DNA from 2 places in the Paenibacillus sp. BR2-3 genome. Region 2 is predicted to be linked to the other one. Evidence: predicted binding sites of a transcription regulator. Region 2 holds the regulator's gene; the other holds the start of a gene.

Region 1 (3,414 bases), 200 kb from region 2:
ATGGCTGCTTGGGCGCGAATGTGATCCTTGGCTGACAAATCCATGGAAGTCACGAAGTAATCGGGAAGCTCTTCACCCGGATGGGCTTCCAGCCACTCCTCTGCAATCGGCACGAACTGCTCATCGAAGCCGAGACGGCTTTGACGGTAATATTTGAAGGCAAAATACGGCTCAATGCCGGTTGATGTACCTACCATTGTACCCGTGCTGCCTGTTGGCGCTTGGGTAATCACGGTCACGTTGCGCATTCCATGCTCACGAATGGCTGCGCCAACTTCAGGGTAGGTTTCGGTCATATTTTTCATAAAGCCGCTCAGCAGATATTTTTCGGTATCAAAGGCCTGGAATGAGCCCTTCTCACCGGCAGTTTCCGCAGAGGCAAGATACGCTTCGCGTGCCATGAAGCCATACAGCTTGTCCAAGAACTCCAAAGATTCCGGGCTGCCGTAACGGATATTCAGTTTGATCATCAGCTCCGCCAGTCCCATAGTTCCAAGACCGACTCGGCGTTCCAGCTTCTGATTGGCTTCATTTTCCGGGAAATGATAAGGGGTCTTGTCAATGACATTGTCCAGGAAACGCACGGAATACCGGGTTGTAATCGCCAAATCCTCCCAGTTCACATCATGATTCTCTTCATCATAGAACTTGGAGAGATTCACAGCCGACAAATTGCAGACGCCCCAGCCCGGAAGACCCTGCTCCCCGCAAGGGTTCGTACAAATAATCGGGTTAAAATACCAGCTGTTGGACATCTGGTTGTAGTATTCCATGAACACGACGCCCGGCTCAGCGGACTTCCATGCCGATTCAATAATGGTATGCCATACGTCACGCGCTTTGACGGTACGGTAATGAATGACGCTGCGGCCTTCGGCCTTCCATTTGTCCAGGTCGCCATCCCAAATTTCGTTATAATCCGGGTCCGTGGTATCCGGGAACACCAAATCCCAATCGAGATCTTCCTTGACCGCTTTCATGAAGCTGTTGCTCACGCATACCGAAAGGTTGGCATTGGTGACTTGCCCCATCGTTTGCTTCACGGTAATAAAGTCCATCACATCCGGGTGCCAGTCATTAATCATCAGCATCAGCGCACCGCGTCGGCTGCCGCCTTGCTCTATGAGTCCGGTCGTATAGCTGAACAGGCCGCCCCAGGATACAGAGCCGCTGGAGGAACCGTTGACTCCTCTTACAATGGCGCGGCGCGGTCGCAGTGAGGAAAGATTAATCCCTACGCCGCCTCCGCGGGCCATAATTTCCGTCATTTCAGACAACGTCTGCATGATGCCGCCACGGCTGTCCTTCGGGGAAGGCACTACATAGCAGTTGAAAAGAGTAAGCTCCTCGCTCGCTCCTGCGCCTGCGGCGATCCGGCCGCCGGGAACAAGCTTCCAGTCATCCAGGATGCTGCGGAATTTGCCTGTCCACTCCTGCTGAAGCTCGGGAGTTTTCTCTACGGAAGCCATGGCGGCTGCCAGCCGGTCCCACATTTCTTCCGGAGTTTTTTCAATATTAAGCGTCAGCTTCTCAACGTCGGATTGCACAAGCTCGCCGCGGCGTGTCTTAACCGTAACTATACGGCCATTACGCTCTACGATTTCGCCGACTTCCTTCGTCGGGAACTTGGGGTCGTCCTTGGTCAGGACGAGCACAACATCGCCCACCTTGGCATTGTTGCTGTCTGCATCCTTCCAGGCATAACGGTCCAGAAATATTTTTTCGCTCAGGCCTTCAAGGCGCTGCTTACGTTCCACTGTACTCAATAAAAAAACCTCCCGCATGTGTGATTAGTGCTTCCGCTTTCAACCAACATTTTAACCATTTGTCACAATATATTGTATACGCCAGCCTTTAAACTATACCACATATTGTATCACAGGTCTTTTTCCAGAATGATGCCGTTCTGCCCGAAAATCAACATAAGATAGCTTTTTTCTCACTCTTGCTTCCTTTTTTATCATATTAAAAAGAAAATAGCAGGTTATGAATTCTCTCTTTTACGCGCATACTACTTCTACGTATCCCTATGTAACCCGCGCTGGAGGTGGCTGCTCTATGACTCAATTATTCCGCAATTCCATGCCCCATAAGGGTGCAGAGTCTGCTCCTGTATTACCTGTCCCTCTATCCTTTGACCGCAGTTGGCTGCAGGATCTGGAGTCCAAGCTGGATAAAGGCGGCCCTTGGGGAGACTGGAGATTGTCCCGCCTCGCGGTTCAGGGCGAAGAGTCCGGGCTGGTCACCAGCTTCACTGAGCTGCAGTGCATGCAGCATCTGTCCGGGTTGTCTCCTCTTCCCCACCAGCTTGATACGGCCCATAAGGTTCTCTTCCAAATGTCGGGCCGGGCGATTCTGGCTGACGAAGTCGGACTGGGCAAGACGATCGAAGCCGGACTTATATTGAAGGAATATATCGTGCGCGGACTTGTCTCCAAGGTTCTTATCCTTGTTCCTGCCTCTCTGGTTTTGCAGTGGGTGCGCGAGCTGAACTCCAAATTCGGCATTTCCGCCGTGGCCCAGAAGAAGTCCTATTCCTGGGATAATTATATCGTCGTTGCTTCCATGGATACCGCGAAGCGTGATCCCCATAAAGAGATTTTGCTGAATAATGAATACGATATGCTGATTATCGATGAAGCACACAAGCTGAAAAACAAGAAGACAACCAACTATCAATTTGTCCAGCAGCTGCGCAAAAAATACTGTTTACTGCTCACTGCAACTCCCGTCCAGAACGATCTCGGCGAGCTGTTTAACCTGATTACGCTGCTGAAGCCGGGCCAGCTGGGCAACCAAAACGATTTTGCCAGCAATTTTGTTGTGGATAAGCGTCAGCCCAAGAATGAAGATCAACTCAAAGGGGAGCTGTCCAAGGTCATGATCCGGAACCGGCGCGGGGAAGGACCTGTTGTTTTTACCAAACGAAAGGTCCGCAACATCCCGCTCATCCTTTCACCCGAAGAGAGAGTATTATATGACAGCGTAACCTCTTTTGTCAAAGACCAATATCAGGAGTCAGGCGGAAATCTCAGCAGTATGCTCTCTCTGGTGACGCTACAGCGGGAGGTATGCAGCAGCCGGGATGCAGTATTCATTACTCTGGTGAATTTGATGAAAAAATTGCCCCCGGACTCTCCAAAACGGGACCGCATGATTGATCTGCTGCAGAAGATCCGTACTGTAAAAACGAATACCAAAGCGGAAACGACCCTTTCTCTCATCCAGGAAATGAACGAGAAAGTAATTGTGTTCACCGAATACCGCGCCACACAGGAGTATTTATTGCAGTATTTCCGTGAGCATGGATTGCAGTCTGTCCCTTATTCCGGCGGGATGAACCGCGGCAAGAAAGACTGGATGATGGATTTATTCCGCGGCCGCGCCCAGGTGATGATTGCAACGGAGGCGGGC
Region 2 (3,414 bases):
TTCCACTCTTCCTCACGCATTCTCCGAACCTCATCTGTCAGTTCTTTTGCTTCGTTAGGAGTCAATATACCGGCGGATTCAAGAATATCATCAATCGAGTAGTCATCTTCAACTTCTATTGTATCGTTATCCAGGTCGATTTTGACTTTACTTTGGGTTATATTCATTTTTTCTAAAATCGAACGTAGTTCACGAGCTGTTTGTTTATCCATTCTTTTAGGTACAGTCATGACTTTATTTAGCCTCCTATGAGGAATTTAAGGATAGTATAACATGTAAACATTAAATAAAAAAAAGGCGGGCATTGCCGCAGTTCACTATGAAAATACATTCTCTTTTCCGGGGTAATCCGGTTTTTGGTTGAAGGCATGAATACCTCCTCCTTCCTTACCCTTTATTACCCCTTAGGAGAATCTTTCCACAGTGAAACGGGCAGGCGTAGAAAAAAACGCTAACCAAATCCAAATATCAACGCTTTTTTTGTACGCCCAGCATGAGCAAATTCAAACAACAAAAAAACGGCATTTCTGCCGTTTTCTATAATATGGACTCTCAGGGACTCGAACCCTGGACCAATTGATTAAGAGTCAACTGCTCTACCAACTGAGCTAAGAGTCCATGTTGGTATTTGGTGGAGCCTAGGGGGATCGAACCCCTGACCTCATCGCTGCCAGCGATGCGCTCTCCCAGCTGAGCTAAGGCCCCAAGTTTCATGTTAAAATGTTCCGTTTGAGCAGTAAGCTCAGCCACTCTGCCAAGCTTAAGCTCCGTAGGCGACTCCTATATAATATAAAAAATCGACAGGAGTGTCAACACTTTTTATACGAAAAAGAAATCGCCGCAGATTACAGACCGCTCATCTCCGACGTACTCTTAGAGAGCAATCCCTTTAGTTCCTTCATAAACATGTTGATGTCTTTAAACTGGCGGTATACGGATGCGAAACGGACGTAGGCTACTTCGTCGACCGGGTAGAGCTGCTCCATAACCAGTTCACCGATCTGCTGGCTGTCTACTTCTGCGACCGCTATGCCGCGCAGGGATTTCTCAACCTCGGAGACGATCATCTCCAGCTGTTCCACCGACACAGGGCGCTTCTCGCAGGCGCGGATAAGACCGCGCAGTATTTTGTCGCGGCTGAATTCTTCCCGGCTGCCATCCTTCTTGATGACGATCAAAGGCGTCTCCTCAATCATCTCAAAGGTGGTAAAACGCTTGCTGCAGCGCTCGCATTCACGCCTGCGCCGGATCGACTTGTTCTCATTGGCCGGACGCGAGTCAAGCACTTTAGTATTGGTGTGATCACAGTAAGGGCATTTCATAAGCTTAATCACTTCCTTTTGCAAAATGGTGTATTTCCCGCTCCGGCAATCCTGCGGCTCTAATCGCGTTAATTCTTATTTCCATTAATCACCTTTAGATTATGGTTATGAATATTGCAAGTCCTGCACATAATACAGTTACCAACCGATAGGAGGTGAACAGCAATGGGCCAAAACAACAGCTCCAATAACTTGGTAGCACCAAGATCAAGCGCAGCCCTGGAACAACTGAAATTTGAAGTTGCCCAAGAACTAGGCATTACGCTATCCCCAGACGGGTATCAAGGCAATAAAACTTCTTATGAAAACGGTTCGATCGGTGGTTACATCACTAAACGTCTTGTAACACTGGCTGAACAACAATTGGCAGGTCAATTCCACTAAACCTGTCGCCATAAGCTTGCCTAAAGAAGTATTGAACGGCTTCCGGGCTGTTTAATACTTCTTTTTACTCGTAAAAAAGTTTGGCCTAAAACTCGCTGTAAATATCTGTGTACTGTTCATAATAATAAATCACGCGCTGGACATAGTGGCGGGTCTCGCCAATTGGAATGTTCTTGACTGCTTCCTCAGTCCCATCCCATACCTCCTGTTCCAGCCAACGCTGAACGTTGCCCGGCCCGGCGTTGTAGGCGGCAATTACGGCTATACGGTTACCGTCAAACTGCCTGGACAGAGAATGCAGATACCATGTACCCAGTTCAATATTGGCTGAGGGCTCCTGCTTCAGGCGCTCCAAAGACACATCGGGGAGCTTGGCCTTTTCTAGCGCCCAGTTGGCGGTATCCGGCATGAGCTGCATCAGGCCGAGCGCTCCTTTTTTTGACTCCTGCCCGGTCTTGAAATTAGTCTCTACTCGGATGATCGAAGCGACAAGAAACGGATCCATCTCATAGGTGAGACTATGCTTGCGGATTTCATTCTTATAATAAATCGGATAAAACCACGACATCCAGTTCGTGCTCAGAAACAATACTGCGGTAAAACCAATGAATAAGAGCAGCAGGACTCTTTTTTTACGCAGCCATTTCATGAGAGACCCAGCCTGTCCCAAAGTTCGGCAACCTGCATCTCGGTATGCGCCAAATCCCCGCTGTTGTCGATAACATAGGTAGCCTTATCGCGTTTCAGTTCAATATCCATCTGCGCATTCAACCGGTCCTCTGCCTGCTCCCTGGACCAGTTATTCCGCTCCATTAATCGAATCAGCTGCACCTCTCGGGGCACATACACTAGCACAATCTCTTCAAACATCCCCTGAAGATTGGATTCAAACATAAGCGGTATATCCACAATAATTAACCGCTCCGGCTCTTGTTGATCCATAGCCTGCATACAGCTGCGGATTTCCTGCCGAATGGCCGGGTGTGTCAAATCATTCAAGGTCTGCCTCGCCTCGGGGTCACGAAAAACGATCTCGCCCAGCTTGGCCCGATCCAGCGTTCCATCAGGAGATAGGATATCCTTTCCGAAATGCCGCACAGTGGCGGCCAGCACCTGGTGTCCGGGGAGCATAACTTCTCTGGCGATGACATCGGCATCAACCAGCCCAGCTCCCTTGTTCACAAACAGTGCAGACACGGTGCTTTTTCCGGATGCAATCCCTCCGGTTAAGCCCAAAATCATGTTTTCACCTCATAACAGCTTCATTATTCCCATTATTATTAACATTAAAGCAGGCAATACAGCCGCATTCTTCATCCAGATGCTTCCGGCAAACCGGAGTCCCGTCCTCATTCCCATGACCAGGAAGGTTCCGCTGAACAGAGCGATCGCAATGGCCGTCCATACCGGCTGGAACCCGAGCAGTGCTGCTCCAAGACCTGCTCCAAAAGCATCAAGCGAAAGGGCTATGCCCAGCACCATCGCTTCCACCGACGATATACTGCCGGAATCATCCATATCCGCCGAGGATGGGGTGCGCAGAATTTGAATGACGATCCCAAGATGGCGTAGCTCGAGTGAAAACACCGCAGGCTTATCGGTCTCGACTTCAGCGCTCACAGGCACAACATCTTCTTCCTGTTCCCTTTCCTTCTGAATCAGCATTTGTATCAGCGACCAACAACCCATCAATAGAAGAATTACAGCT

The links. The regulator NrdR, encoded in region 2, represses ribonucleotide reductase genes. The targets are predictions, from matches to a motif close to AACACNATATATNGTGTT.
Region 1: PaeBR_RS17260 (adenosylcobalamin-dependent ribonucleoside-diphosphate reductase) is a predicted target of NrdR. The motif match lies at 1,828-1,845, and genes of this name have one in related genera.

What each region holds. Positions count from the first base shown of each region.
Region 1 is NZ_CP126311.1:3,592,488-3,595,901, forward strand. It holds gene PaeBR_RS17260 (adenosylcobalamin-dependent ribonucleoside-diphosphate reductase) at 1-1,784, opposite strand, end outside; gene PaeBR_RS17265 (DEAD/DEAH box helicase) at 2,059-3,414, shown strand, end outside.
Region 2 is NZ_CP126311.1:3,794,430-3,797,843, forward strand. It holds gene PaeBR_RS18320 (hypothetical protein) at 1-230, opposite strand, end outside; tRNA gene PaeBR_RS18325 (tRNA-Lys) at 546-618, opposite strand; tRNA gene PaeBR_RS18330 (tRNA-Ala) at 630-705, opposite strand; gene nrdR (transcriptional regulator NrdR) at 846-1,322, opposite strand; gene PaeBR_RS18340 (small, acid-soluble spore protein, alpha/beta type) at 1,488-1,706, shown strand; gene PaeBR_RS18345 (lytic transglycosylase domain-containing protein) at 1,792-2,355, opposite strand; gene coaE (dephospho-CoA kinase) at 2,352-2,948, opposite strand; gene ytaF (sporulation membrane protein YtaF) at 2,958-3,414, opposite strand, start outside.